DNA from 4 places in the Mesorhizobium erdmanii genome. Region 3 is predicted to be linked to each of the others. Evidence: predicted binding sites of a transcription regulator. Region 3 holds the regulator's gene; each other region holds the start of a gene.
What was found. The regulator LexA, encoded in region 3, represses DNA repair genes until DNA is damaged. The targets are predictions, from matches to a motif close to TGTTCNNNNTGTGTTCNG.

Region 1 (7,297 bases), 390 kb from region 3:
GGCGTCCGCCAGCGGCTTCAGATCCTTCGGCGAGACGCCGGAGACAGCCTTGCCGAGGAAGCCGACGCCCGCGACCGTCTCGTTCTCCGAGGGCGCACCGGCCGCGGCACCGCCGCCCAGCGCCAGTTTCTTGCGCGCTTCGGTCAGTTCCTTCTCGAGCTTCTTGCGCTCTTCGAGCAAAGCCTCGACACGCGCCGGCACGTCGGCGGGCGAAATCTTCAGCACGGCTGCCGCCGCCTTCAGGCGCCTGTCCTGCTCGTCGAGATGCTTGCGAGCGGCTTCGCCGGTCAATGCCTCGATACGGCGCACGCCGGCGGCGACCGCGCCGTCGGAGACGACGCGGACCAGACCGATATCGCCGGTCGCTCTGACATGCGTGCCACCGCAGAGTTCGACCGAATAAGGCCGGTTGGCCTTGGCGCCATGCAGCCCCGTGCCCATCGACACGACGCGCACCTCGTCGCCGTATTTCTCGCCGAACAGCGCCATGGCGCCCTCGGCAATGGCGTCGTCGACCGACATCAGGCGCGTGGTCACCGGGCTGTTCTGCACGACGATCTCGTTGGCCATGCGCTCGACTTCTTCAAGCTCCTCGGCCGAGATCGGCTTGTTGTGCGAGATGTCGAAACGCAGGCGCTCGGGCGCGACCAGCGAGCCTTTTTGCGCGACATGGGTGCCCAGCACCTCGCGCAGCGCCTCGTGGATCAGATGCGTGGCGGAGTGATTGGCACGCAGCCTGGTGCGCCTGTTATGATCGACCTTGAGCTCGACCGCAGCGCCCGTCTTGACGGTGCCGCTCGCCACCTTGCCGAGATGTACGAACAGCCCATCGGCCTTCTTCTGCGTGTCGGAAATGTCTATCGAGAAGCCTTCGCCCGAGATGATGCCGGTGTCGCCCATCTGGCCGCCGGACTCGCCATAGAACGGCGTCTGGTTGACGACCACCGCGACGGTGTCGCCCTTGCCGGCGCTATCGACCGCCTTGCCGTCCCTGACCAGCACCTGGATCAGGCCCTCCGCCTGTTCGGTCTCGTAGCCGAGGAATTCGGTGGCGCCGGCCTTTTCACGCACCGAGAACCAAACTGTCTCGGTGGCGGCCTCGCCTGACCCCGCCCAGTGCTTGCGCGCCTCTGCCTTCTGCTGCTCCATCGCATTGGTGAAGCCGGCAAGATCGACCGAGATGTTGCGCTGGCGCAGCGCATCCTGCGTCAAGTCGAGCGGGAAGCCGTAGGTGTCGTAGAGCTTGAACGCCGTCTCGCCGTCCAGCATGTCGCCGGCGTGCAGTGTCTCCGTCGCCTCCGAGAGCAGGCCGAGGCCGCGCACCAGCGTCTTGCGGAACCTGGTTTCCTCGAGCTTCAGCGTCTCCGTGATCAGTTGTTCGCCGCGCGGCAGTTCGGGATAGGCCTGGCCCATCTCGCGCACCAGCGCCGGCACCAGCTTCCACATCAGCGGCTCGTTGGCGCCGAGCAACTGCGCGTGGCGCATGGCGCGGCGCATGATGCGACGCAGCACATAGCCGCGGCCTTCATTCGATGGCAGCACGCCGTCGGCCACCAGGAAGGAGGACGAGCGCAGGTGGTCGGCGATGACGCGGTAGGACGCGACCGTTTCCACATCCGGAGCGCGCCCGAGCGCGGAGGACGCCGCATCGATCAAGTGCCGGAACAGGTCGGTCTCGAAGACGCTTTCCACCCCTTGCAGGATGGACGCCATGCGCTCCAGGCCCATGCCCGTGTCGATGGACGGGCGCGGCAGGTCGACGCGCTCGTCCTTGGTCACCTGTTCATACTGCATGAACACCAGGTTCCAGAATTCGAGGAAGCGGTCGCCGTCCTCCTCGGGACTTCCGGGGGGGCCGCCCCAGATGTGCTCGCCACGGTCGATGAAGATTTCCGAGCACGGTCCGCAAGGTCCGGTGTCACCCATCGCCCAGAAATTGTCCGAGGTCGGGATGCGGATGATGCGATCGTCCGAGAAGCCGGCGATCTTCTTCCAGAAGCCGGCCGCCTCATCGTCCGTGTGATAGACGGTGACCAGCAGCTTGTCCTTCTTCAGCCCGAATTCCCTGGTGATCAAGTTCCAGGCAAGCACGATGGCGCGCTCCTTGAAATAGTCGCCGAAGGAGAAATTGCCGAGCATCTCGAAGAACGTCAGATGGCGCGCGGTGTAGCCGACATTGTCGAGGTCGTTGTGCTTGCCGCCGGCGCGAACGCTCTTCTGGGCGGTGGTGGCGCGCGAATAGGACCGCTTCTCCAGACCCGTGAAGACGTTCTTGAACTGCACCATGCCGGCATTGGTGAACATCAATGTCGGATCGTTGCGCGGCACGAGCGGGCTCGAGGCCACGACCTCGTGGCCTTCCTTGCGGAAATAGTCGAGAAATGTCGACCGGATCTCGTTCACGCCACTCATGACTGCTGCCTTTTCGCGAAAACCGCCGGCAAGGCCGGCGGAGACTGGTCCCTGCTTGTCCAGAGATAGACTTGGCCTTTTAGCGGGCACGCCCGAGCCTGTCCAGAAACACAAAATTGGGCCAACCGAGGCGCCGTCAGGCCGGCTTCACGGCGCCCAAAAACAAAAACCGCCGGCGCGAGGCCGGCGGTTTTGAACGCGGTACCAAAGAACTCAATTACTTAAGCTTCAGATCATAGACCGACTTTATGGCCGAACTCTGTCCGTTGCCTACATCGCGCCGGCTTCGTCCTCAAAACCGTCGTCGCCGTTCCCTTCAGAACCACCATTTTCGAGGAATTTTTCGGCGATCAGCCCGGCATTCTGTCTCAGCGCCAGTTCGATCTCGCGTGCGGTATCGGGATTGTCGCGCAGGAACAGTTTTGCATTTTCGCGGCCCTGGCCAAGACGCTGCGAATTGTAGGAGAACCAGGCACCCGACTTCTCGACCACGCCGGCCTTGACGCCGAGATCGACCAGTTCGCCGGTCTTGGACACGCCCTCGCCATACATGATGTCGAACTCGACCACCTTGAAGGGCGGCGCCAGCTTGTTCTTGACCACCTTGACGCGGGTCTGGTTGCCGACGACCTCGTCGCGATCCTTGACCGAGCCGATGCGGCGGATGTCGAGGCGCACCGACGCGTAGAACTTCAGCGCATTGCCGCCGGTCGTGGTTTCGGGCGAACCGAACATGACGCCAATCTTCATGCGGATCTGGTTGATGAAGATGACCATGGTGTTGGAGCGCGAGATCGAGGCGGTCAGCTTGCGCAGCGCCTGGCTCATCAAACGCGCTTGAAGACCGGGCAGCGAATCGCCCATCTCGCCCTCGATTTCGGCGCGTGGCGTCAGCGCCGCGACCGAATCGACCACCAGCACGTCGATGGCGCCCGAACGCACCAGCGTGTCGCAGATTTCCAGCGCCTGCTCGCCGGTGTCGGGCTGAGAGATCAGGAGGTTTTCAAGGTCAACGCCAAGCTTGCGGGCATAGACCGGATCGAGCGCGTGTTCGGCATCGACGAAGGCGCAGATGCCGCCCTTCTTCTGGGCTTCGGCCACCGTGTGCAGCGCCAGCGTCGTCTTGCCCGAGCTTTCCGGCCCGTAGATCTCGATGATGCGGCCGCGCGGCAGGCCACCGACGCCGAGCGCGATATCGAGGCCGAGCGAACCGGTCGGCACCGTTTCGATCTCGACGACCTGCTCGTTCGCGCCGAGCCGCATGATCGAGCCCTTGCCGAAAGCTCGCTCGATTTGCGACAGCGCCGCATCCAGAGCCTTTGATTTGTCCACTGCCTTGTCCTCTACAAGCCGCAAAGAATTCTGAGCCATGATACATCACCCCTTGGTCGTCAATGAAGGCCGGACAATCCGTAATCCCTGTGAATTTGTACCTTTTTTGTTCTCGTTTGGCAAGAGGGCTCAAATATCTGAAAAACAGACGATATCCCGATTTGTTCTTTTTTCGTACCAAATGATCGAACAGCAACGCATCCCGCATTGGTCCAGACGGCTTCGCTGTTTCGGTTCGCCGAATCGCCGCCTTGCGTGCGAGAACACCTCCCTGCAGGCTGGCGCTTGTGCGGCTGCAAAAACAATGGGCGTATTGCCGGCATGTTGAAATCCATAGAGATACTCGCCGTGGGCGGCGCCCATATCGACCGGCGAGGCCAGGTGTCCGGCGCTTATGTCCCGGCCGCGTCCAATCCCGGCACGATGCGCGAGGATGTCGGCGGCGGCGTCTTCAACGCGCTGCGCAGCACGGTGCGGCGCGGCGTATCGGGCTCGCTGATGTCGATGCGCGGCGGCGATGCCGCGGCGGACAGCATTTCGAGAGCCATTGCTCAGGCCGGCATTACCGATCTGTCGGCGGTCTTTCTCGACCGTACGACGCCGAGCTATACGGCGTTGATCGATCGCGAGGGCGAACTGATCGTCGGCTTTGCCGACATGGCGCTGTACGATTTGGCGTTCCCCAAGCAGATGAGGCGCTCCAAGGTCCGCGAGGCGATCGCCGCCGCCGACGCCGTGTTGTGCGATGCCAATCTGCCTTCGGCGGCACTGGAGCGCCTGGTGTCGCTAGCCGCCGGCAAACCCGTCTTCGCCATTGCCATTTCGCCGGCCAAGGTGACGCGGCTGATACCGGTGCTCGGCGAATTGGCCCAGCTATTCATGAACCGGCGGGAAGCCCTGGCGCTGGCCGGCGCTCATCCAAATGTCACCGATCGAGATCTCGTCGACGGGTTGCGACGCAGCGGCCTTACCAGTGGCGTCGTGACGGCGGGCAGCGCACCGGTGCTGGGTTTCGACGCCGAAGGCGTCTTCTCCATCCTGCCGCCGCCGCCGCGAAGAGTTGCCGATGTCACCGGCGCCGGCGATGCACTGGCGGGGGCAACGATCGCGGCCCTGCTGCGGGGCTTGCCCTTGCGGGCGGCGTTGCGGGAAGGCGTCGCGGCAGCGACGCTGGCCATCGAAAGCGCGGACGCCGTTGCCGATTTCACCGCAGCAAGCTTCGCGGAAGCACTGGCCCTTGTGCCGGATGCCAGGGAAGTGGCATGAGACCGGAAAATTCATAGTGCCGGAGTGCCGCGTGCGCGTCCCGATGGATGCACGCACACCGGGTTGGAGATTAGAGATGACGCCAGAGACCGCCCGCCCCTTCATCGACGTTCACGCGCCGGTGGCGCAAGCCCTGGCAGCCGGACGCCCGGTTGTGGCGCTGGAAAGCACCATCATCACCCATGGCATGCCCTACCCCGACAATGGCGCCATGGCGGCCAATGTCGAGAAGATCATCAGCGACGGCGGCGCCGTGCCGGCGACGATCGCCGTGGTTGGCGGGCGCATCAAGATCGGCCTTTCCGACGGCGAACGCGAATCGCTGGCCATGACCGGCGACGCCATGAAGCTGTCGCGCGCCGACCTCGGCTTCGCCGTCGCGCACGGGCGCACGGGCGGCACGACAGTCGCCGCCACGATGATCGCGGCCCATATGGTCGGGATAAAAGTGTTCGCCACCGGCGGCATTGGCGGCGTCCACAAGGGCGCGGAAAAGAGCTTTGATATCTCGGCCGACCTCGACGAGTTGGCGCGCACGCCGGTCATCGTCGTGTCGGCCGGCGCCAAGGCCATTCTCGACATCGAAAAGACGTTGGAGGTTCTGGAGACCCGCGGCGTGCCCGTCGTCGGCCACGGCTGCGAGACCATGCCGGCTTTCTGGTCACGGCAGTCGCCGTTTCGAGCGCCGCTGACCCTGTATAGACCCGAAGAGATCGCGCATTTCTACCAGACCAGGGTTGCGCTGGGTCTCGGCGGCGGCCTGCTGGTCGCCAATCCGGTGCCGGAAAACCACGAAATCCCGGCCGAAGAGATGGCGGGCTACATCGAGGCCGCGCAGAAGGCCGCCGAGGCGCTCAACGTGACGGGCAAGGCGGTAACGCCGTTCCTGCTGGGAAAAATCCTGGAGCTCACCGGCGGCCGAAGCCTGAAGACCAACATCGCGCTGGTCGAAAACAATGCAAGGCTGGCGGCCGAGATCGCCAAGGCACTGTAGTTAGCGCGGCTACTTCCCGGCTCGCCGCCCCGCCTCATGGGCGCGGCGTGCCCACACCGTCATCTCGTCCGGATCGTCGAAAGCGCTGTCGGGAATGCTCCAATAGGGCATGGCGACCAGTTTGCCGTGGCGCGTGCCGGTGTAGGTCCATTGCCGGCAGCCGGCGGCTTCGAAGTCGGGGATCGTCTCCTTGTCGCCCTTGAGCAGCAATTCGCCGCGCAGCACGATGGCGACGATGACGCCGTCGAAATAGATGCCCTTGCCGCCGAACAGTTTTCGGATGCTGACCGGGCCTAGGCCCTCGAAAAGTTCGGCGATGCGTTCATTGTCCATGCCGCGATCATGTCATCGGCATTTGACATTGTCATCGCGCGACCAAAATCATGCTGACAGATTGAGGTCATTCCGTCGGAGTGTTGTCATGCCGCTTCTGCTCAAGGGATCCTGCCGCTGCAACGCCGTGCGTTTCGAGGTGGAAAGCCACACGCCCGTGCCGTTCATGCTCTGCTACTGCTCGATCTGCCGCAAGCAGCAGGGCGGCGGCGGCTTCGCCATCAATCTCGGCGCCGACTACGATACGCTGAACATCAGAGGCAAGAGGAGCCTCGGCGTCTACCGCGCCGAGATCGAGGATGACGAGCATCCTAAATGCGAGGTCTCGACCGGCGAGCGCAATTTCTGCAAGAAATGCGGGTCGGCGCTGTGGCTCTATGACCCGACCTGGCCGGAGCTAGTGCATCCCTTCGCGTCGGCGATCGACAGCGACCCTGCCGAAGCCGCCTGAAAAAGTGCATCTGATGCTGAAATACAAGGCGAACTGGGTCGAACCCGTGATCGGCAAGCGCGACAAGGTGTTCGATGTCTATCCTGAGGAATCGATCGCCGACTGGCACAAGCGGACCGGCATGTGGGTGGAGTAGTTCTCTTCTCCCTGTCACTATACGGGGAGAAGATGCCGGCAGGCAGATGAGGGGCGGCGCGAACTCCGGAGAAGCAGGCGCTGCCCCTCATCCGGCCCTTCGGGCCACCTTCTCCCCGTATAGTGACGGGGAGAAGGAAGAAGCCTCAGGCAGAGGCGCGTGCTTCCGCCAGTGCCTTGAGATCGGCCGGCTTCAGTTCGACGGATTCGCCGCAGCCGCAGGCCGAACTCTGGTTCGGGTTGTGGAAGGTGAAGCCGGTGCGTAGCGTTGTCTGCTCGAAATCCATCTCGGTGCCGAACAGGAAAAGGGCAGCCTCCGGCGCGACATAGACATGGGCGCCATCGCGCTCGATGTGGTCGTCCTTGGTATTGGG
Region 2 (7,297 bases), 1.2 Mb from region 3:
CGACCGTATGGCTGGGACATCGCCATGGGGTCTGATCGTTTTCCTGCTGCTTGGTTTCGGCGCCGGCGTGCTCAATGTCATGCGTTCCGCGGGCGTTGTGGCAGAATTCGGACAGGGCAACACATCGCGCTCTGACCGGGACGACAGCAAGTGACCGCCCTTCAGGCGGCAATGGTAATTTGGCCGTACGCGGCATTGACGGGGTTAGAACGTGGCAGCTGACAAGGTCGATCCGATCCACCAGTTCCATATCATCAAGCTGGTTCCGATTAAAATCGGCGGCTACGATCTGTCCTTCACAAATTCGGCACTGTTCATGGTCGCGACGGTGATCGTCGCGGCGGCTTTCCTCTATCTCACCACGTCGAGCCGCAGCCTGGTTCCCGGCCGGATGCAGTCGGTCTCCGAGATGGCCTACGAATTTGTCGCAAACATGTTGCGCGATGCAGCAGGCACGCAGGGCATGAAGTTCTTCCCTCTTGTGTTTTCGCTGTTCATGTTCGTGCTGGTCGCCAACCTGCTCGGCCTGTTCCCTTACTTCTTCACCGTCACCAGCCACATCATCGTCACCTTCGGTCTGGCTATCCTGGTGATTGGCACCGTCATCGTCTACGGCTTCATGAAGCATGGGCTTGGCTTCCTGAAGCTGTTCGTGCCGAAAGGCGTGCCTCTCGTGATGATGGTGCTTGTCGTTCCGATCGAAGTCATTTCCTTCGTCTCGCGCCCGATCAGCCTCTCGGTTCGTCTGTTCGCCAACATGTTGGCCGGCCACATCACGCTGAAGGTGTTTTCGGGCTTCGTCGTTAGCCTCTCCGCGCTCGGTGCGGTTGGCGTGGCGGGCTCGATCCTGCCGCTGGCAATGGCGGTTGCGCTGACGGCACTGGAGCTGCTCGTCGCCTTCCTGCAGGCCTACGTCTTTGCGGTTTTGACCTGCATGTATCTCAACGACGCCCTGCACCCCAGCCACTAAATCTCACCGGCGCATGACGCCAACCACAAATCTGCAACAACGGAACCACAAGGAGTTTGACATGGAAGTAAATGCAGCAGCTGCGATCGGCGCCGGTATCGCTTGCCTGGGCATGGGTGGCGCGGGCATTGGCCTGGGCAACATCTTCGGCAGCTATCTCTCTGGCGCGCTGCGCAATCCGTCGGCTGCCGATGGCCAGTTCGGTCGCCTGATCTTCGGTTTCGCCGTGACCGAAGCCCTGGGCATCTTCTCGCTCCTGATCGCGCTCCTCCTGGTGTTCAAGTAGGAAACACAGGCTGACGAAGGGGGGCGCATGGTGCGACCTTACCTTATGGACAGGGGAATGAGATGTTCGTGACATCTGCCTTTGCGGAAGAGACCGCGCCCTCGGTGACGGGAGGCGAAACGCATTCCGGCACAGGCGTGCCTGCCGAAGCGCACGGCACGTTCCCGCCATTCGATCCGGCGACGTTTCCGTCGCAGCTTCTGTGGCTGGCTATCACCTTCGGGCTGTTCTACCTCTTCTTGAAGAAGGTAGCGATGCCGCGCATTGGCGGCATCATTGACGTCCGTAACGATCGCATCAACCAGGACCTTGACCAGGCATCGAAGTTGAAGGGCGAGGCCGACGCCGCGGTTGCTGCTTACGAGCAGGAACTGGCGGAAGCCAAGAAGAACGCCAACTCGATCGGCCAGCAGGCAAACGATGCGGCCAAGACGGAAGCCGATACCGCGCGCAAGAAGATCGAGGCCGCGCTCGACGAGAAGCTCGGCGAGGCCGAGGCGCGCATTTCTTCCATCAAGGCCAACGCCATGAAGGAAGTCGGCAGCATCGCAGAGGACACCGCTTCGGCGATCGTCGAGGCACTGGTCGGCGGCGGCAAGGCCAGCAAGGCCGAGATCGCGGCCGCGGTCAAATCCGTGGCCCGGTGAGGAGCGCATCATGGACGCTACATCTCTCGCAACGCTCTGGGCAACGATAGCCCTGATCATCTTCCTGGGCGTCGCCATCTACATCAAGGTGCCTGGGCTGATCGCCAAGGCGCTCGATACCCGCGCCGCCAGGATCAGCAGTGAACTCGACGAGGCACGCAAGCTGCGCGACGAGGCCCAGCAACTGCTCGGCCAGTACAAGAAGAAGCGCAAGGAAGCCGAGCAGGAGGCTGCCGAAATCGTTGCCGCCGCCAAGCGCGAGGCCGAACTGCTCGCCGCCGAAGCGCACAAGAAGACCGAAGACTATGTGGCCCGGCGTACCGCATTGGCCGAACAGAAGATCGGTCAGGCCGAACGCGATGCGGTTGCCGAGGTGCGCGCCAGTGCCGCTGACATCGCTGTCGAGGCCGCCCGCGCGCTGCTGGCCGCCAAGATAGATGCCAAGGCCGGAGCAGACCTGTTCAAGGCTTCGCTCGCGGATGTGAGGGCCAAGCTGAACTGAGCCGAGAGCATCGAGGAAATCAGAAGCCGCCCGGGCAACGTGGCGGCTTTTTTGTTGGGCGGTCCACTGAAGCCGCCGATCTCCCCTTTGTGAGGGAGATCACCGACGCTCTCGCTAATTACCGAGAGGAAATACTCTTCGGCTCAGTCCAGCCCGGCCAGGCTCTCTTCTTCCGCCATCTCTGCCCCGCCCAGCCTGAACGGCGCGAACGACACGCGGTGCAGGCGCGCGACCGGGCCATGCACCTCGATCGCGGTGCGATGGCGAGCCGTGGCATAGCCCATATGGACCTCGAAGCCATAGCGGTCGTGGTGGTTGCCGCAGCCGCACATCATGCGGTCGCGCATCACCTTCGCCACGATCGAGGCGGCGGCGATCGACTGCGAACGCTGGTCGCCCTTGATCAGCGCACGGCCGTCGCAGGGCAATCCAGGCGGAACGTCGCGTCCGTCGGCAAGGGCAAGCTTCGGCCGCACGGACAGCCCGACCAGGGCGCGCCGCATCGCCTCGAGACTGGCCTTGAGGATATTGCTGCCGTCGATGCCTTCGGCGCTGATCGAGGCCATCGAAACCGCCTGCGCCGAGCCGAGGATGCGCAGGAAGAGCGCCTCGCGCTGCAAATGACTGAGCCGTTTGGAATCGTCGAGACCCTCGGGAATGTTGGCAGGGTCGAGCACCACTGCTGCCGCGACCACCGGCCCGGCCAGCGGCCCGCGGCCGGCCTCGTCCATCCCGGCCACTGGCCACAGACCATCGGCCATCGCCTTCGTCTCGAAGGAGAAATCGGGTTTCTCGACGATTTCGAAGAGAAGCGGAGAATCGGAACGCGCGCGAGCCATGTTGCGGCGAGGTTCGCACCGGCTCCGATTCTCCGCAAGTCCCTCCGGGTCGGGTGGGGCGCCGGACCGGGAGGGCACCGTCTGCAGGCCGGGGCAGGCCGGACGGGATTCTTTGCTGTTGCCGCGGCGAGACCGCCGGCAGCGATTGGTCTCTTCAGAGCAGCATCAGCTGCTCTTGGTCTTTGCCGGCCGCGACGAACTGGTCGGTGCGCAGCGTACGCCGTTCGGCATTGAGGCCGAGCCGCTTGGCGGTGATCTCGAAGCGGCGGCCGATCTGCCAGGCGTAGGGTCCCGCACCCTTCATCCGCTTGCCCCATTCCGAATCGTAGTCCTTGCCGTCGCGCATCGAGCGAATCAGCGACATGACATGGCGGTAGCGGTCGGGATAATGGCGCAGCAGCCAGTCCTTGAAGATCGGGCTGACCTCGAGCGGCAGACGCAGCACGACATAGCCCGCCTCGCGCGCTCCGGCGGCGCGCGCCGAATCGAGGATCCGTTCCATCTCCTGGTCGGTAAGGCCGGGGATGATCGGCGCCACCATGACCGAAGCCGGAATGCCGGCATCCGAAAGCTGCCGGATCGCTTCGAGCCGCTTGGTCGGCGTCGACGCGCGGGGTTCCATCGTCCTGGCCAGCATGCGGTCCATTGTCGTCACCGACAATGCCACCTTGGCGAGCCCGCGTTCGGCCATGCGTGACAATATGTCGATGTCGCGCGTCACCAGGGCGGATTTGGTGACGATGCCGACCGGATGGCCGCGCGCTTCCAGCACTTCGAGGATCTCGCGCATGATCCGGTACTGTTTCTCGATCGGCTGGTAGGGATCGGTGTTGGTGCCGATGGCGATGGTGCGCGGCTGGTAGCCGTCCTTCGACAGCTCCTTGTCGAGCAGCCGCGCCGCATCTGGCTTGGCGAACAGCTTGGATTCGAAGTCCAACCCCGGCGACAGGCCCATGAAGGCGTGCGTCGGCCGCGCGAAGCAATAGACACAGCCATGCTCGCAGCCGCGATAGGGGTTGATCGACCGGTCGAAGGAAATGTCGGGCGATTCATTGCGGGTGATGATGGTGCGAGGCTTTTCCACCTGCACCTCTGTCTTGAACGGCGGCAGTTCCTCCAGCGAACTCCAGCCATCGTCGAAGACATGCCGGCTGACAGGTTCGAACCGGCCTGACGGATTGATGCCCGCCGAGCGGCCGCGATTGCGGTCCGGACGGATACGCATGCCACTCTGCTCGATCATCGCATTGGCCATTTCGGCTCGTCCTGCCCCAAAGGCTGCAATGTCGGCACGCGCGATCGGTTCCATCTTGGCCCGCTCCCAGGGACTGTCCATGTTGTGTCGAATCGTTCTGTTCATGAAATTATTCCTATTTCTTCAGTGAGAACAAAGCAAGAACTTTTTATGCCGCGCCGCAAAAACTGGCGCTGTGCGCGGCTTTCCGCTATTCGGCTAAACATGCTCAGTGTTCTCATCGAAACGCGCAATGACGAGGAGGCTCTCGCCCGCACGCTCGCCTCGCTGATCGGCGGCGCGGTCGAGGGCGTGGTGCGCGAGGTCGTCGTCTGCGATACCGGCTCCACAGACCAGACGCATCATGTCGCCGAGCATGCCGGGTGCCACTATGTGGCGAGCGGCGGTGTCGCCGCCGGGATCCGGCAGGCCAAGGGTGACTGGCTGTTGCTCATGGAGCCGGGCGCGCGGCTCGTGGAGGGCTGGATCGAAGCGGTCGTTGCCCACACCGCCAGGCAAACCATGGCGGCGCGGTTTTCGCGTGCACGCGGCAGCCGCATGCCGTTCCTGGCGCGGGTCTTTTCGGGAAACCGGGCGCTCGCCGACGGGCTGGTGATCAGCAAGCGGCAAGCCGCTTCCTTGTCGAAGAGCGCCGGCAGCGCCGAGGCCCTGGCACGCGGCCTGGCGACAAAGAAGCTCGACGCCGAGATCTGGGTGGCGCCGCCGAAGCAGCAGCACCGGGCGCCGAAGTGATTTTTTGCATCTGCTCTGTCCATTGTGCATTGCACAAAACCTGACGCGGGGTTAGCCTTCCTCCGAGGCGGGTGAAGTGGGTTTGGGTCATACGAGTGGTGAACACCGATGCGGCATCGGGTGTCATCCTCATGAACGAGGACCCGATGAACCTTTCAACCCCAGACAAATCCGGCGCCGCCAGTCTCGAGGCCATTGCGCGCAATGGCAGCCTGTTGCGGCGCATCGCGGTGCGCATCCCGACCTATCTTACGGACCTGCGCGAAAACCCCGCCTGGCTGCCGATGTTCATGCTGGCGCGCACCATGGCTGGGCGCCGGATGCATTGGCTGGGCGCAAAACGCGCCCATCCTGACGACAATGTCGGGGACACGATGTTTTCGGGCGTCGAGCGGGCGGCGGTGGTCGACGCGCTGCGGTCCGACGGCCTGTTTTCAGGCCTTGTCCTACCGCCGGAGGTTCATCAGGAGATCTCGGATTTCGCCGGGCGCACGCCTTGCTTCGGCAATTTCGACCGCCGTCTCGAATTCATGCCGGGCGAGCATGCCCAGGCCGAGAAACGCTTGGACCGCTCGCTGCTCAGCGGGCACTATTTCGAACGCATCCTCGATTGCCCGGCGGCAACAGCCATACAGCGCGATCCGCTGCTTCTCGACATTGCCGCGCACTATCTCGGAGCTCAGGCGAAACTGATCACGACGCGCGTGTGGTGGAGCTTTCCAACCGGCGAAGCCTCCGACGCCGACAAGAACCTCGCCTCGCTGGGCAAGTATCACTTCGACCTCGACGACTGGCGCATGCTGAAATTCTTCTTCTACCTCAAGCCCGTCGACGCCGACACCGGTCCGCATGTCTATGTCAGGGGCAGCCACAACAAGCGGGCCATAAAGCACCAGCTCACCTTGCTGGTCGGCCATCCCGCCCAGGAGGTGCTGGACGTCTATGGCGAGCAAAGCCCGGTGACGCTGACCGGCGAAGCGGGCCTCGGCTTCGTCGAGGACCCCTTTGGTTTCCACATGGGCACAGTGCCGGCGCGCACGCCGCGGCTGATGATGGAAGTCGGCTTCGGCGTTTCGCGCCCCTCGCGCCGGCGTTTTCACGGCGAGCCGGTCATCCGTTGAAGGCCTAGAGAATTTTCACCGGCATCCAGCGCGCCCGTCGCCGGGCAACACGGCCTTCCCGGCTCTCGGCATCATAGTCCACGGCGACCGGTTCGCAGACGAACAGCGACCGGTCGTCCAGCGCATTGACGATGACGATTGCCCTTGGCTTCCTGTCATCGCTGGTGACCGCCGCGACATAGACGCCGCAGTCACGGCAGATCAAATAGTCGGCCGTGCGCAACCCGAACCGGTATCTGTGCAATCGGGCTTCGTCCTCGACCGCGACGATCAGCCTGCCATCCGGATCGGCGATGGCGCGCGAGCCGTGTTTGATGCAGAAGTCGCATTGGCAGGCGCGGACTTCGATCTGCGAAGGATCGAGTTCTGTTGAAAATCGAAGGCGTATGTTGCCGCAATGGCATCCGCCGCCATGCTCGTTCATCGCATCGTCCTTGTCGGGATAGGCTGTTGCCTCTCCACGAGAAAGTACGTTCGCCGGCACGCGGTTTGGAATGGCCTTTCGAAGGCAAAGGCGCCGTTTTGCCTGGCAAACGCGGTGTGGAACGGGGGCTTCAGCTTCGGTGCTACGGAGCCGACTTGCCGCGCCGCAGATGTTCGTCCAGGCGCGGCATGATCTCGACGAAGTTGCAGGGCATGTGGCGATAGTCGAGCTGCGCCTTGAGGATCCCGTCCCAGGCGTCCTTGCAGGCACCGGGCGAACCCGGCAGCACGAAGACGAAAGTGGCGTTGACGACACCTCCGGTAGCCCGGCTCTGGATCGTCGAGGTGCCGATCTTGTCGTAGGAAATGCGGTGGAACACTTCCGAAAAGCCGTCCATGCGCTTTTCGAAGATCGGCTCCAGCGCCTCCGGCGTCACGTCGCGACCGGTGAATCCGGTGCCGCCGGTGGTGATGACGACATCGATGGTCTTGTCGCGCGACCACGCCAGGACCGTGTCGCGG
Region 3 (7,297 bases):
CATGCGCTGGTACGGATCCGAGATGTCGGTGGAATCGTGATAGAAGGCCGACAGCGCGCCGACCACGCCACACATCACCGCCATCGGGTGCGCATCGCGGCGGAAGCCGGTGAAGAAGCGCGACATCTGCTCGTGCACCATTGTGTGGCGCGTCACGCGGTAATCGAAATCGTCCTTCTGCGCCTTGGTCGGCAGTTCGCCGTAGAGCAGGAGGTAGCAGACTTCGAGGAAGTCGCCGTGTTCGGCCAACTGGTCGATCGGATAGCCGCGGTGGAGAAGAATACCGGCATCGCCGTCGATGAAAGTGATTTCGGACTCGCAGCTTGCCGTCGAGGTGAAGCCGGGATCGTAGGTGAAGGCGCCGGTCGTGCTGTAGAGCGAGGCGATGTCGATGACATCAGGCCCGACGGAGCCGCTTCGCACCTTGAATTCATGGGTCTTGCCGGCGAATTGAAGCGTTGCCGTAGCCTCTGGGTTCGCGCCCACATCCAGTTTTTTCGCAGCTTCGGTCATTGCAAACTCCTTCTTGTTTCCTCATGCCGGCAAAGGCAAATTCCGCAGAGCGACACGTCGAAATCACCGCAATGCGCGTATTCGCCACCGCATTCTAGGAGGTGCGTGCCAGATTGGGCCAAGGCACAATGTTGCACTGCGAAACGCGCCTTTCAATGCCAATCTTCTTGGGCCAGGTTGCTCCTAATCGATTTGATCCGCTATGCGCGCCAGGCTTTCCTCGCGCCCGAGCACGGCAAGCACGTCGAACACGCCCGGCGAGGTGCTTTTGCCGGTCAGCGCGGCCCGCAACGGTTGGGCCACGGCTCCGAGTTTGTGCCCTCCAGCCAGTGCATAATCGCGAATCGCGGCCTCCGCCGCCGCCGCCGTCCAGTCGTCTGAAAGCGCATTCAAAGCTTCGTGAGCGCCACGCAGGACCTTGCGGGCATCGTCGTTGAGCAGGAGGGCCGCCTTTTCGTCGATCGGCAGGGGCCGCGTGGCAAACAGGAAGGCCGCGCCGTCGACAAGCTCGACCAGCGTCTTGGCGCGCTCCTTCAGGCCCGGAAGGGCCGCCAGCAGCTGTGCCTTTTTCCGATCATCAAGGCGTTCGGCCATCGCCGGGCCGCCCTCGAGATAAGGCAGAGTGGCGATGAAGATATCGAACAGCTCGGGGTCGGCCATGCGGCGCATATGCGCGCCGTTGATCGCTTCCAGCTTGGCGAAATCGAAGCGGGCCGCGCCCTTGTTGACGTCGCCGATGTCGAACCAGGAAATCATGTCCTTGATCGACATGATCTCGTCATCGCCGTGGCTCCAGCCCAGGCGCGCCAGATAGTTGAGCAGCGCTTCCGGCAGGTAGCCCATGGCGCGATAAGCCTCGACGCCCAGCGCGCCGTGACGCTTCGAAAGCTTGGCCCCGTCGGCGCCGTGGATCAGCGGGATATGCGACATCGATGGCACGTCCCAGCCCATGGCATTGTAGATCACCGACTGGCGGGCGGCATTGGTCAGGTGGTCGTCGCCACGAATGATGTGCGTCACACCCATGTCGTGGTCGTCGACGACGACGGCATGCATGTAGGTCGGATTGCCGTCCGAACGCAGGATGATGAAGTCGTCGAGATCCTTGTTGGGGAAGCGCACCTCGCCTTGGACGCGGTCGTGGACGATCGTCTCGCCCGCGGTCGGCGCCTTGATGCGGATGGCGCCCTTGACGCCGGGCGGTGCCTCGGATGGATCGCGATCGCGCCACTGGCCGTTGTAGCGCGGCGGCAGGCCTTTGGCCCGCGCTGCCTCGCGCATTGCCTCCAACTCGGCAGGCGTTTCGTAGCTGTAATAGGCCTTGCCCAGACGCACGAGTTCCTCGGCCACCTCGCGGTGGCGCGGAGCGCGCTCGAACTGAGAAACCGCGTCGCCGTCCCATGACAGGCCGAGCCAGGTCAGGCCGTCGAGGATGGCAGCGGTCGCGGCATCGGTCGAACGCTCGCGGTCGGTGTCCTCGATGCGCAGCAGCATCGTGCCGCTCGTGTGTTTTGCGTAGAGCCAGTTGAACAGCGCCGTGCGCGCGCCGCCGATGTGCAGATAGCCGGTGGGCGAGGGGGCAAAACGGGTGACGACCTTGTCGGACATGGAACTCTCGCAAACCATCTGAAGCGGGGTGCGGCTGCGCGGACTTTCGCGCGCCCGGCGTTCATGTAGCATAGGGCGTCAGGGGTGCAAGGGGCAGACCCGATGGCTGGACGAGGCCGAGGCTTGGATCAGGGCGAGGACGCCAGCGTTGGCGTCAGCGAGCGGTCGCTGTTTGCGATGCCTTTGGCAACCCCCCTGCCATCGCCTCTCGTGCCCGCGCCCGGCAGCCGGCCGTCGCAGGCGGATAACCCGGCGCCGCTTCAGTCCCCTGCCTCGGGCAGGATCGTGCGTGTGCGGCGGCAACTTGGCCAGGTTTCCTTGCCTCGCCTGCGCCATGGCGTGGCCAAGGCGGCCGAGCTCGAGCTTGACCGTGGCATCGCCTTCCTGCTGGTGCCGGTCTGTCTGGCCACTGGAGTGATCGGCTATTATTCGCTTGACGCGGAGCCTGATTTTGCAAGGCCTGTCGCGGTCGTCGTGCTGATGGCGGTCTGTGCCTTGGTCTCGCGTTCCTGGCCGAAAACCCATCTGGGCTTCATGGCGGCATTGCTATGCGCGCTTGGCCTGCTTGCCGCCAAGGTCGAGACACGGCGGGCGGGTACCCAGATGCTGGGTTCCGAAATCTCGACGCAAGTGACCGGCCGCGTCGTCTCGCTCGACCGGATGGAGACCGGCCGCATCCGACTGACCATAGACGTGACGTCGACCGACCGGCCGAAACTGCGCTATGCGCCGGAAAGGGTCCGGCTTTCGGCGCGCGATATCCCGGTGGAAATGACCGCTGGTTCCTTGGTCACAGGCTACGCCAAACTATTGCCGCCGACCGGTCCGGTGCGGCCGGACAGCTACGATTTCTCCTTCGACAGCTATTTCGCCGGCATAGGCGGCAGCGGCTTCTTTCTCGGCAATCCAAAGCTGGTCGCGGCCGCCGATGGCGAGATGCCCCTCACGGCACGCCTTTTCTCTGGAATAGAAAATGCGCGCGAAGCCATTGCCGATCATATCCGAGCCACCGTCGGCGGTGCCGAAGGCGAGATCGCGGCGGCGCTGATCGTCGGCGTGCGCGCCGGCATTCCCGATGAAATCAACGAAGCGATGCGGCGTACCGGCATCTATCACATCATCTCCATTTCGGGACTGCATATGGCGCTCGTCGCCGGCACCATCATGGGCCTGCTGCGCGGCGCCTTTGCGCTGTTCCCGGTCTTCTCCGCGCGTCGGCCGGTGAAGAAATACGCGGCCGCCGCGGCCCTCTTATCGATCGCCGCCTATCTGGTGATTTCCGGCGTCGTCGTTGCCGCCGAACGGAGTTTCATCATGCTGGCCGTGATGCTGACGGCCGTCCTCTTCGATCGCGCCGCGCTGACAATGCGCAATCTGGCGATCTCGGCGATTGCCGTCATCGTGGTGTCGCCGCACGAAGTGGTCGGCCCGAGCTTCCAGATGTCGTTCGCCGCAACGGCAGCCCTGGTCGGGGCCTATGCCGGCTGGGCTGATCACCATGCGGGAAAGACCAGACCGCCCCCGCCAAAGCGATCCTTGCCTGGATTTCTGACACGAAAGTTCCTGCTGGCGACAGGCGGATTGGCGATGACCTCGATCATTGCCGGCTGCGCCACGGCGCTGTTTGCCATCTGGCATTTCCAGCGTGTGTCGCCGCTCAGCCTGTTCGCCAACCTGGCTGTCATGCCAATTGTGTCAGTGGTGATGTTCCTGGCCGTTGCCAGTGCGTTGCTGATGCCGTTCGGATTGGATGCGCCATCCCTTTACCTGATGGGCAAGGGCCTGACGGCGATGATCGCGATATCGGCTTGGATATCGGAACGCTCGCCGGTCGATGCGGTCGGGCTGATCTCGCAGCAATCCGTACTGCTGGTGACAGTCGCCCTCGTTATCGCAACGATGGCGACAACCTGGCTGCGGCTTGCCGCAGTTCCATTCGCGCTTGCCGGCCTGCTGACGGTGTCGGATACGCGTACGCCCGATGTGTTGATCTCCGAAGATGCGCGGCTGGTCGCGTTGCCGATTGGCGGGGGCGAACTCGCGGTCAACCGGGCTCGTCCGAACGAGTTCACCGTCGACAACTGGAAACGCGCGCTGGCAGCCGAAACCATCGTCGTGCCGGAGATGTTCAACGAGGCAGACGGGCGATTCGACATTGCCGATGCCGTCAATCTGCCCCCAGGAGCGCCATTCTATTGCACGGACGGCGTCTGTCTCGCCCGGCATCCGTCCGGCGCGATCATCGCGCATGTCGAGGACCGCAAGGATACGTGGAAGGCTTGCGGTTTCGCCGATTTGATCGTCGTCAATGACGCGACCGGCTACGACGCCTGCCACAATCCGCTGGTTCTCGTCGTCACCAAACGGCAACTCGCCCGCAAGGGTAGCGCCGCCGTCTTCTTCGACCGCCAATCGGCGACCAGTCCGCCAATCGTCAGCTTCGCGGTGGACGGGCCGTATCGGCCTTGGCACGAGCAGCGAAAATATTCACGCGAGGCGAGGGGGCTGCCGCCCTATCAAAAACCCGGAAAGCCGGCCGCCGTCCCTGCTCAGTAGCGCCGGATCAGCCCGACGAGCTTGCCCTGCACCTTGACCCTGTCCGGCCCGAAGATGCGCGTCTCGTAGGCGGGGTTGGCGGCTTCAAGGGCAATCGAGGCGCCCTTGCGGCGGAACCGCTTCAGGGTCGCTTCCTCCTCGTCGACCAGCGCCACGACGATCTCGCCCGGGCTAGCCGTGTCGGCGTTGCGGATAATGACCGTATCACCATCGAAGATCCCGGCCTCGATCATCGAGTCGCCCTTGACCTCCAGCGCGTAATGCACGCCGCCCATGATCATGTCCGGCGGCACCGAGATCGAATGTGTCTGATGCTGGATCGCATCGATCGGCACACCGGCGGCGATACGGCCCATCACCGGGATCGACACGGCGGGAACCGCGTCGTCGTCATTGCCGGCCGCAGGCAAGCGCGACGGCGCCGGCTTGATCTGGCGGCCGAGGCCGCCTTGACCAACACCGCCTTGACCAAGACTGCCCTGGATGACGCTCGGCGAGAACTTCTTTGCCGCGTTGAGGCCCGGCGCGATCGAATCCGGCAACCGCAGCACTTCCAGCGCGCGTGCCCGGTTGGGCAGCCGGCGGATGAAACCACGTTCCTCCAGTGCCGTGATCAGGCGATGGATGCCCGATTTGGAGGCGAGATCGAGCGCTTCCTTCATCTCGTCGAAGGAGGGCGGGATGCCGCTTTCCTTGAGCCGTTCATGAATGAACATCAGCAGTTCGTGTTGCTTGCGCGTCAGCATGGCGCCCCCCAAGGCATTGGACAAAGGGTATGAACCAGAATCGAAAAACAAACCCAGAACAAACCCTATCTGTTCCAGTTGTGTTCCGCAACTGTTTAAAGTTTAGTGAATTTGTTAAGGCGTCGGAAATTATCTGCCCCGGCGGAGGGCGGCTATCGGCTGATCCTGCCGCCGGCACCTTCATTGAAATTGTTATGGTTAATGGCCTGTGGCCTAGCGCATGGTGACGCTTGGCATCAGCTTCTCAAAGGCGCCTGCGAGGTGGATTTGTATGGTTTGTCGATCCATTCCCGGCGGAACGAAACGAAATCAAAACGCCAACGATCACCGTTTGTCGGGCGCGGCTGGCGGTTCAGGCCTCCGGCGCCGTTCCGGCCAGGACCTGCGCATAGGCGCGGGCATCGATGTTGCCACAGGAGATAACGCAGACGACGTTGCCGGTTGCCTTCTCGCTGCGCGGAACAGCGGCTAACAGGCAACCGGCACCTTCTGCCACGATCCTTGCCTTCGACGCGGACGCGCTGAAATCATCCGGAAACGGCTTTCAGGCTGCCGGCGCGCGCCGTGTAGGTGTTGGCGCCGTTGTCTTCGCTGTGGACATAGACGTGCAGCGTGTAGCCGATATGCGCCGTCATCAGCGCCTTTGCCCGCTCGACATCGCGATCGAGCGCCGCCTCCATGATGGCGGTGTGATGCTCGATGGCGATCGCCTCGCGAAGTGCGTCCATTGCCTCGCCGTAGCCGTCCTTGAGGCCGGCCGCCGCTCGCAATGTCGGCGCCAGGCCGAGAAAACGATGATGCCGCCGCAGCTGGTCGGCGATCGTCGAGCGGAATCGCAACAGCCAGTTGGACGTCGCCGCACTTAGCAGCGCCGCATGGAATGCCTCGTGGCTCTCGTCCCACTTGTCGACTGCCGCATCGGAAGGGTCGTCGACCGCGGTCTTGCAGCGCGAGAGCCGGTAGTGAGCGGTGACAACCGCGTCCTCCCATTCGCTGCCGCCGTTCGCGATCGATTCGATGAACAGCGGCATTTCGACAACCATCCTCGCGCGCGCCAAATCCTCGAGCTCGGCTCGCGACACGGGAGCGACGGCAAAGCCGCGATTGCTGATGGCGGTGACGAGGCGCTCGGCTTCAAGCCGGGACAATGCTTCGCGCAACGGCGTCCAGCCGACGCCGTATATGCTGCGCAACGCACTCAGCTTGAGCGGCGCCCCCGGCATGAGGCGGGTGGCCAGGATATCGCGACGCAGCAGCTGATAGGCGGCTTCCGTCTTCGTGGAATTGTTCTGATCCTGCATCACGATCCGTCCATCATCGGGCTTGCGAAAATTATATATCATGGGGACGTATGGCAAGAATTATATATAATGTTTGACACGCGGCGAGCGACTGACCATGATCGCGGCAGTAGCCGCCCGATGAGCGGCGCTGATCAAATCTGGGAGGAAATGATGTTGAAGTCGAAATCCGCTTGGCTGTCGGGACTGGCGCTGGCAAGCGCATTGATGGTCGGAATCGGCAGCGCCGCGGCCGATCAGATCCGTGTCGGCATCGCCAATTTCGGCGAGCATCCGCAATTGAACGCCGCCATAGCCGGCTTCAAGAAGGCATTGACGGACAATGGTTTCGTCGAGGGCAAGGACGTCGTCTACACGGAAAGCCACACCAATTTCGACGCATCGCTGGTGCCGCAGATGATCGCCAAGCTGCAGGCGGAGCAGCCCAAGCTGATCTACACCATTACCACGCCAGTCTCGCAGATCGCCAAGAAGGCGCTTGCCGGCTCCGGCATTCCGATCGTCTTTGCCGCTGTCACCGATCCGGTGGCGGCGAAGCTGGTACCATCGTGGGACGCCGGAGACGAAGGCATG
Region 4 (7,297 bases), 2.6 Mb from region 3:
GCCTCAATCAGGTTTGCGGCTCGGGCCTGCGCGCCATCGCGCTCGGCATGCAGCAGATCGCCACGGGCGATGCCAAGGTGATCATTGCCGGCGGCCAGGAGTCGATGTCGCTGTCGCCGCACGCCGAACATCTGCGCGCCGGCGTCAAGATGGGTGACTACAAGATGATCGACACCATGATCAAGGACGGGCTGTGGGATGCCTTCAACGGCTATCACATGGGCAACACCGCCGAGAACGTCGCCCGCCAGTTCCAGATCACCCGCGACGACCAGGACCAGTTCGCGCTGGCCTCGCAGAACAAGGCCGAGGCGGCGCAGAAGGCCGGCAAGTTCAAGGACGAGATCGTCGCCTTCACCATCAAGGGCCGGAAGGGCGACACCATTGTCGACCAGGACGAGTACATCCGCCACGGCGCGACGCTGGATGCCATGACCAAGCTGAAGCCGGCCTTCGACAAGGAAGGCACCGTGACCGCCGCCAACGCTTCCGGCATCAATGATGGCGCGGCCGGCGCGCTGTTGATGAGCGAAGCCGAAGCCGCAAGGCGCGGCATCACGCCGCTGGCGCGCATCGCCTCCTGGGCAACCGCCGGCGTCGACCCGGCGATCATGGGCACCGGCCCGATCCCGGCTTCGAAGCGCGCGCTGGAGAAGGCTGGCTGGTCGGTCGGCGATCTCGATCTGGTCGAAGCCAACGAGGCTTTCGCCGCGCAGGCTTGCGCGGTCAACAAGGGTATGGGCTGGGATCCCTCGATCGTCAACGTCAACGGCGGCGCCATCGCCATCGGCCATCCGATCGGCGCTTCCGGCGCCCGCATCTTCAACACGCTGGTCTTCGAGATGCGGCGCCGCGGCGCCAAGAAGGGCCTCGCCACATTATGCATCGGCGGCGGCATGGGCGTCGCCCTGTGCGTGGAAGCGCTCTGACAAATCCTTGACGGGCGGCGCGAGCCGCCCGTTTCATATCCAGTGCCTGCCAAGCCCGACAACAGGGCGATATCAAAAGGGGAAACGCATGACCAAGGTAGCAATCGTCACCGGCGGATCGCGAGGCATTGGCGCGGCGATCTCGATCGCTTTGAAGAACGCCGGCTATTCGGTCGCCGCGAACTACGCCGGCAACGATGAGGCGGCGGCGAAGTTCAAGGCCGAAACCGGCATTCCGGTCTACAAATGGTCGGTCGCCGACTACGACGCTTGCGCCGCGGGCATCAAACAGGTCGAGGCCGATCTCGGCCCGGTCTCGGTGCTAGTCAACAACGCCGGCATCACCCGTGACGCCATGTTCCACAAATTGACGCGCGAGCAGTGGAAGGAGGTCATCGACACCAATTTGTCGGGCGTCTTCAACATGACGCACCCGCTTTGGGGCGGCATGCGCGACCGCAAATACGGCCGCGTCATCACCATCTCCTCGATCAACGGCCAGAAGGGCCAGGCCGGCCAGGTCAATTATTCCGCCGCCAAGGCCGGCGACATCGGCTTCTCCAAGGCACTGGCCCAGGAGGGGGCTCGCGCCGGAATCACCGTCAACGTCATCTGCCCGGGCTATATCGCCACCGAGATGGTCAAGGCGATCGACGAGAAGGTGCTCAACGAGCGCATCCTGCCGCAGATTCCGGTCGGCCGCCTTGGCGAACCGGAAGAGATCGCCCGCTGCGTCGTCTTCCTCGCTTCGCAGGATGCCGGTTTCATCACCGGCTCGACCATCACGGCCAATGGTGGACAGTACTTCGCCTGACGTCCGGCGGCCTCAGCCTGTCGCGAACGGACCGGGGAACCGGTCCGTCTTCATTCGATGCGCGGCCGCCACAAAAGGTCCGCTGCGGCGCAATGCCCCAATCCGGCACGCAAAGGTTAATGGCGGCAGCGCCATCTGTGCGAACCCTGTGATCAAGCCTGTGGATTGTCGGTGGATAAGCTGTTCACAACACCACATATTGGAGGAACAAAACGGGAAAATATCGCTGGCGCCGTTTTGTCGCCGATTTGTTCTGGCTTTGAGCGGAAGTTAACATTAATGGCCAGGAATCGCTCGGAACTCCTTAACACTCAATTCAGAAAGATTAACAATTTCATAATCTTGCGCAAAAGGCATCGAGCCGTTTCCGTCATTCTCCGGCAAAGCTTAACGGCATGGCCGGCCAAGCACAAAACGGGCCAATTCCGCGATTCAGCATGTGGTGAGAGTCAGGGTCCGAAAATCCATATGTAGCCGTGAACAAAAGCGGAATCTCGGTGAGTCAGCGATTCGTCGCCGATTCGTTCCAGACTCGTTCCAACTGTTAAGCAGCGACTTATTTGCGGATAGAAGCGAGCGTCCCAGCTAGCTGCCGGAACATTCCGCTTTCGCTTCGCGCCCGAAATCCCTATGTGTCGCCTGTCATACGCGCCGCCCAGGCACGCTCCCGACAACGAGTGGCCAGAAAGCCTTATTTCCGAGCCGATGAACATCCAGCCGAAACACACCCAGCCGCTGATCCTGTCGGGGCGCGACGTGACCGCCGTGCTTGGGCCGACCAACACCGGCAAGACCCATCTCGCCATCGAGCGCATGGTGGCGCACGAAACGGGTGTGATCGGCCTGCCGCTCAGGCTGCTGGCGCGGGAAGTCTACACCCGCGTCTGCGAAAAGGTCGGTGCCCACAAGGTGGCGCTGATCACCGGCGAGGAGAAGATCCAGCCGCCAGGCGCGAAGTATTCCGTCTGCACCGTCGAGGCCATGCCACGTGAGACGGATGCCGCTTTCGTCGCCATCGACGAAGTACAGCTTGCCGGCGACCTCGAGCGCGGCCACATCTTCACCGACCGCATCCTTCACTTGCGCGGCCGCCAGGAGACGCTGCTGCTTGGTGCCGCCACCATGCACGGCATCCTGCAGCGCCTGCTGAAGGGCGTCTCGGTGGTGACGCGGCCGAGGCTGTCGCATCTCGCCTATGCCGGTTCCAAGAAACTGACCCGGCTGCCGCGCCGCACCGCGATCGTCGCCTTCTCCGCCGACGAGGTCTACGCGATTGCCGAGCTGATCCGGCGCCAGCAGGGCGGTGCGGCCGTCGTGCTCGGCGCGCTCTCGCCGCGCACCCGCAACGCCCAGGTGGCGCTGTTCCAGTCGGGCGATGTCGACTATCTTATCGCTACCGATGCCATCGGCATGGGCCTCAACCTCGATCTCGACCACGTCGCCTTCGCCCAGAACCGCAAATTCGACGGCTACCAGTACCGCAATCTGACGGCGGCCGAGCTTGGCCAGATCGCCGGCCGTGCCGGCCGGCATCTGCGCGACGGCACCTTTGGCGTCACCGGCCAGGTCGACCCGCTCGACGAAGAGCTGGTCAAGAAGATCGAAGGCCATGACTTCGATCCGGTGAAGGTGCTGCAGTGGCGCACGGCACAGTTCGATTTCGCCAGCCTCGATGCGCTGAAGCGCTCGATCGAGACCAACGCGCCGGTCGAGGGCCTGACGCGCGCGCTGCCCGCCGTCGATGCACAGGCGCTCGAATATTTGTCGCGCGATAGCGATATCCGCGCGCAGGCCACCGATGCCAAGCGCGTGGCGCTGCTCTGGGAAGCCTGCGCGCTGCCCGACTACCGCAAGATCGCGCCGGCCCAGCACGCCGATCTCATCGCCTCGATCTACATGGACCTCGTCCGCCACGGCCATGTCGACGAAAACTACATGGCAGAGCAGGTGCGCCGCGCCGACACCACCGAGGGCGACATCGACACGCTGTCGCACCGCATCGCCCAAATCCGCACCTGGACATTCGTGTCGAACCGGCCTGGCTGGCTGGCCGATCAGGCACACTGGCAGGAAAAGACGCGCGAAATCGAAGACAGATTGTCGGATGCGCTGCATGAGCGGTTGACGAAACGCTTTGTAGACCGCAGGACTTCCGTCCTCATGCGGCGCCTTAGAGAAAATACCATGCCTGAAGCCGAAATCAGTCCTACCGGAACCGTCCTTGTCGAAGGCCACCATGTCGGCGAGTTGCAGGGGTTCCGCTTCACCGCCGACCAGACCGCAGGCGGCGAAGACGCCAAGGCCGTACGCACGGCCGCGCAAAAGGCGCTGGCCGCCGAATTCGAGGCGCGCGCCGAACGCTTCGGCGCCTGCGCCAATGGCGACCTGGCGCTTGGCTCGGACGGCACGCTGCGCTGGATCGGCGCGCCGATCGGCACGCTGGTTTCCGGCGAGGACGCGCTGAAGCCGCGCCTCGTATTGCTGGCCGACGAACAGTTGACCGGCCCGGCGCGCGACAAGGTCGCCGCGCGCGCCGAACGTTTCGTCAATTTCCAGATCGAAACGCTGCTGAAGCCGCTGGTCGACCTGAAGAATGCCGAGCAGATCTCCGGTATCGGCCGCGGCATCGCCTTCCAACTGGTCGAGAATTTCGGCGTCATCAACCGCCGCGACATCGCCGAGGAGATGAAGTCGCTCGACCAGGAAGGCCGTGCGGCGCTGCGCCGGCTCGGCGTGCGCTTTGGCGCCTACCATGTCTTCGTGCCGGCACTGATCAAACCCAACCCCGCCGGGCTGGTGACCTTGCTGTGGGCGCTGATGAACGATGGCAAGGACAAGCCGGGTTTCGGCGACGTCGTCCACGCGCTGGCGTCGGGCCGCACGTCGGTGGTCATCGATCCGGCCTTCGACAAGGCCTTCTACAAGCTCGCCGGTTACCGCAACCTCGGCCGCCGCGCCGTGCGCATCGACATATTGGAGCGGCTGGCGGATCTTATCCGTCCGGCGACCAACTGGAAGCCTGGCCTCGGCCAGCGGCCGGACGGCGCCTATGACGGCCAGTCCTTCATGGTGACGCCGCCGATGATGTCGATCCTCGGCGCCACCGCCGACGACATGGAAGAAATCCTCAGGGGTCTCGGCTATCGCTCCGAGCCGAAGCCGGCCGCCGAAGTCAAGGCACGGCTCGAGGCGCAGGACAATGCCGCGCGGGAAGCCGCCGCGGCCAAGCTCGCGGCGGAAGAAGCCGCTCGCGCCGAGCAGGCCAAGGCCGCGGAGGCAGCCGCAACGGATACGGCCGCGGAAGCCGCGGTCGAGAGCTCGGAATCGGCTGCCGTCGAAGCCACCGTTGACGTTCCGGCGGAAGCCGTCGCGGAAGCGGCTGCGGAGCCCGCCGCGGAAGAGCAGCCGGACGCTCCCGCCGAGGCCGTGGAGGAGCCTGCAGCGGAGGCCGTCGCCGAAGCCGCTGCGGAACCTGCTCCCGAGCCCGAGGCGGAAGCCGAGCCCGTCGAGGCCGCGCCAGTGGAACCGGTTTCCGAGGCTTCGCCGGCGACGGAGGCGGTTTCGGGCGAGCCTGCCGCGGTGGCCGAAGCGGCCGCCGGCGAGCCCGCTGCCGAAGCTCCCAAGCCGATCCTGTTGTGGCGCCAGGGTCGTTTCGAACAGCGCCCCCGCCATCACGAAGGCCGCAACAACCGCCAGCGCAACGGACAAGGCCGTGGCCGAGGCAATGCACCAGCCGATGCTGGTGGCGCACCGGCCTCTTCTGGTCCCGGAGAACGGCCCGCCCAGGAAGGGCGGCGCGACGGCGCCGGCAAGCCGCGCTTCGACCGTTCGAAGTTCAAGCCCAAGCCTCAGGGTGAAGGTGAACAGCGCCGTGACGGCCGCCCGCAGGGCGAGCGTCCCGAGCGCCGCGAAGGCCGGCCCGACTGGAAGGGCGGCAGGCCCGACGGCAAGGGCGGTCCTGATCGCGGCAAGGGCGGCGCCAAGCCAGCCTTCCAGCCGAAGCCGCGCGAGGAACGTCCGGTACGCTTCGACCCGGACTCGCCCTTCGCCAAGCTCGCCGCCTTGCGCGACCAATTGAAGAAGTAATGCATGTCGCCGATAACGACATGCATGGACCAAAGACCTGAAGCGCGTCGCAGACGCGACACGCTTTAAGCTCGGTTCGTTCGATGGTTGCTGAAGGCCGCCAGCGCATCGACAAATGGCTGTTCTTCTCGCGCGCGGTGAAATCGCGTTCGCTGGCGGCCAAGCTCGTCGTCGCCGGACGCGTGCGCATCAATCGCGACAAAGCAGCGCAGGCCTCCGATCTGGTCAAGCCGGGCGACGTGCTGACCATCACGCTCGACCGGCGTATCTTCGTCTGGAAAGTGCTCGGCGCCGGTGTGCGGCGTGGCCCGGCGGAGGAAGCCCGCACCCTCTATGAGGACATGTCGCCGCCGCCCACGCCGAAGGGCGAGGCGCTTCCCGACGCTATCCCGGCCCTGCGCGAGGCCGGCAGCGGCCGTCCGACCAAGAGAGAACGCCGCCAGACCGACCGCTTGCTTGGCGAAGAGTAAGGCATGCCGCTCGTGACGCGGCTGGGCAATGTGGCACAAGATGCGGATGCGGGACAGAACAGAACCCGGCAAACAACGCGCTCCACTCGACATCACGCATCCTTGGAGCGCTTGCCGCTTGGAATTCCATTCCGGAAACGCCGAGGCCGCCAGGCATGGCAACCCTTGCAAGCGACTGACAAAGGCGTTACCTCACGGAAAAAGCCCAACAAAACTGGCCCATTCAAGCTGGGACGTCCCGGAGCCGATCGATGACCTATGTCGTGACCGACAATTGCATCAAATGCAAATATATGGACTGCATCGAGGTCTGTCCGGTCGACTGTTTCTATGAAGGCGAAAACATGCTCGTCATCCATCCCGACGAGTGCATCGACTGTGGCGTCTGCGAGCCCGAATGCCCCGCCGACGCCATCAAGCCCGACACCGAGCCCGGCCTCGACAAATGGCTCCAGATCAACACCGAATACGCCGAGAAATGGCCCAACATCACCGCCAAGAAGGAGCCGCCGGCAGACGCCAAGACCTTCGATGGCGAGGCCGGCAAGTTCGAGAAATACTTCTCCGCCGAACCCGGCGAAGGCGATTGACAATACGGCCGTAAAGGCTTGTATGACGTTGCGTAACAGGCGCGCGGGATTATCCGCCTTGACAGGCGGCGCTGACCTGTGGCCTTCGCGAACTCAGCAAAACCTTGATTCTTCCGACTTTTTGTGTTACATCAGCGAAACATGCCGGTGACACAACGTCGATTTATGGCGCAGACGCCCCAAATCACTGAAAGGTGAGAAACCCATTCCGGACCAGAGCGATCTGGGCCAGGCGATCGCAATCATGCGGTTTGCCGGTCCCGGCTTTTCCGGTGGGTTCATCTGTTGTGCGGCTAACGGTCGGTGACCCCGATCGCACGAGTTCAGCCGGCACCGCCGCCGGCCCACAACAAGGAGTTCAGGGCGTAATGGCAACGATCACCCCGCAGAAGAAGTCCACCGGTGCGC

Region 1: a site for LexA is predicted at 3,841-3,858, ahead of recA (recombinase RecA). Genes of this name have one in related genera too.
Region 2: a site for LexA is predicted at 4,628-4,645, ahead of EB233_RS25035 (PA0069 family radical SAM protein). Genes of this name have one in related genera too.
Region 4: a site for LexA is predicted at 2,266-2,283, ahead of EB233_RS06610 (helicase-related protein). Genes of this name have one in related genera too.

What each region holds. Positions count from the first base shown of each region.
Region 1 covers NZ_CP033361.1:4,330,641-4,337,937, forward strand. Annotated here, with positions in the region: gene alaS (alanine--tRNA ligase) at 1-2,412, opposite strand, end outside; gene recA (recombinase RecA) at 2,683-3,783, opposite strand; gene EB233_RS21170 (carbohydrate kinase family protein) at 4,066-5,010, shown strand; gene EB233_RS21175 (pseudouridine-5'-phosphate glycosidase) at 5,087-6,004, shown strand; gene EB233_RS21180 (TfoX/Sxy family protein) at 6,014-6,337, opposite strand; partial or broken gene EB233_RS21185 (GFA family protein) at 6,426-6,924, shown strand; gene sufA (Fe-S cluster assembly scaffold SufA) at 7,070-7,297, opposite strand, start outside.
Region 2 covers NZ_CP033361.1:5,127,850-5,135,146, reverse strand. Annotated here, with positions in the region: gene EB233_RS25065 (AtpZ/AtpI family protein) at 1-154, shown strand, start outside; gene EB233_RS25060 (F0F1 ATP synthase subunit A) at 212-970, shown strand; gene EB233_RS25055 (F0F1 ATP synthase subunit C) at 1,032-1,256, shown strand; gene EB233_RS25050 (F0F1 ATP synthase subunit B) at 1,319-1,903, shown strand; gene EB233_RS25045 (F0F1 ATP synthase subunit B) at 1,914-2,405, shown strand; gene EB233_RS25040 (ribonuclease HII) at 2,549-3,244, opposite strand; gene EB233_RS25035 (PA0069 family radical SAM protein) at 3,399-4,553, opposite strand; gene EB233_RS25030 (glycosyltransferase family 2 protein) at 4,704-5,231, shown strand; gene EB233_RS25025 (hypothetical protein) at 5,378-6,352, shown strand; gene EB233_RS25020 (GFA family protein) at 6,357-6,776, opposite strand; gene moaB (molybdenum cofactor biosynthesis protein B) at 6,919-7,297, opposite strand, start outside.
Region 3 covers NZ_CP033361.1:3,941,082-3,948,378, forward strand. Annotated here, with positions in the region: gene gltA (citrate synthase) at 1-513, opposite strand, end outside; gene gltX (glutamate--tRNA ligase) at 697-2,121, opposite strand; gene EB233_RS19085 (ComEC/Rec2 family competence protein) at 2,224-4,677, shown strand; gene lexA (transcriptional repressor LexA) at 4,671-5,423, opposite strand; gene EB233_RS19095 (hypothetical protein) at 5,453-5,650, shown strand; gene EB233_RS19100 (hypothetical protein) at 5,776-5,919, opposite strand; gene EB233_RS19105 (GntR family transcriptional regulator) at 5,951-6,724, opposite strand; gene EB233_RS19110 (ABC transporter substrate-binding protein) at 6,878-7,297, shown strand, end outside.
Region 4 covers NZ_CP033361.1:1,380,378-1,387,674, reverse strand. Annotated here, with positions in the region: gene EB233_RS06620 (acetyl-CoA C-acetyltransferase) at 1-929, shown strand, start outside; gene phbB (acetoacetyl-CoA reductase) at 1,018-1,743, shown strand; gene EB233_RS06610 (helicase-related protein) at 2,449-5,829, shown strand; gene EB233_RS06605 (RNA-binding S4 domain-containing protein) at 5,913-6,299, shown strand; gene fdxA (ferredoxin FdxA) at 6,551-6,889, shown strand; gene EB233_RS06595 (CarD family transcriptional regulator) at 7,258-7,297, shown strand, end outside.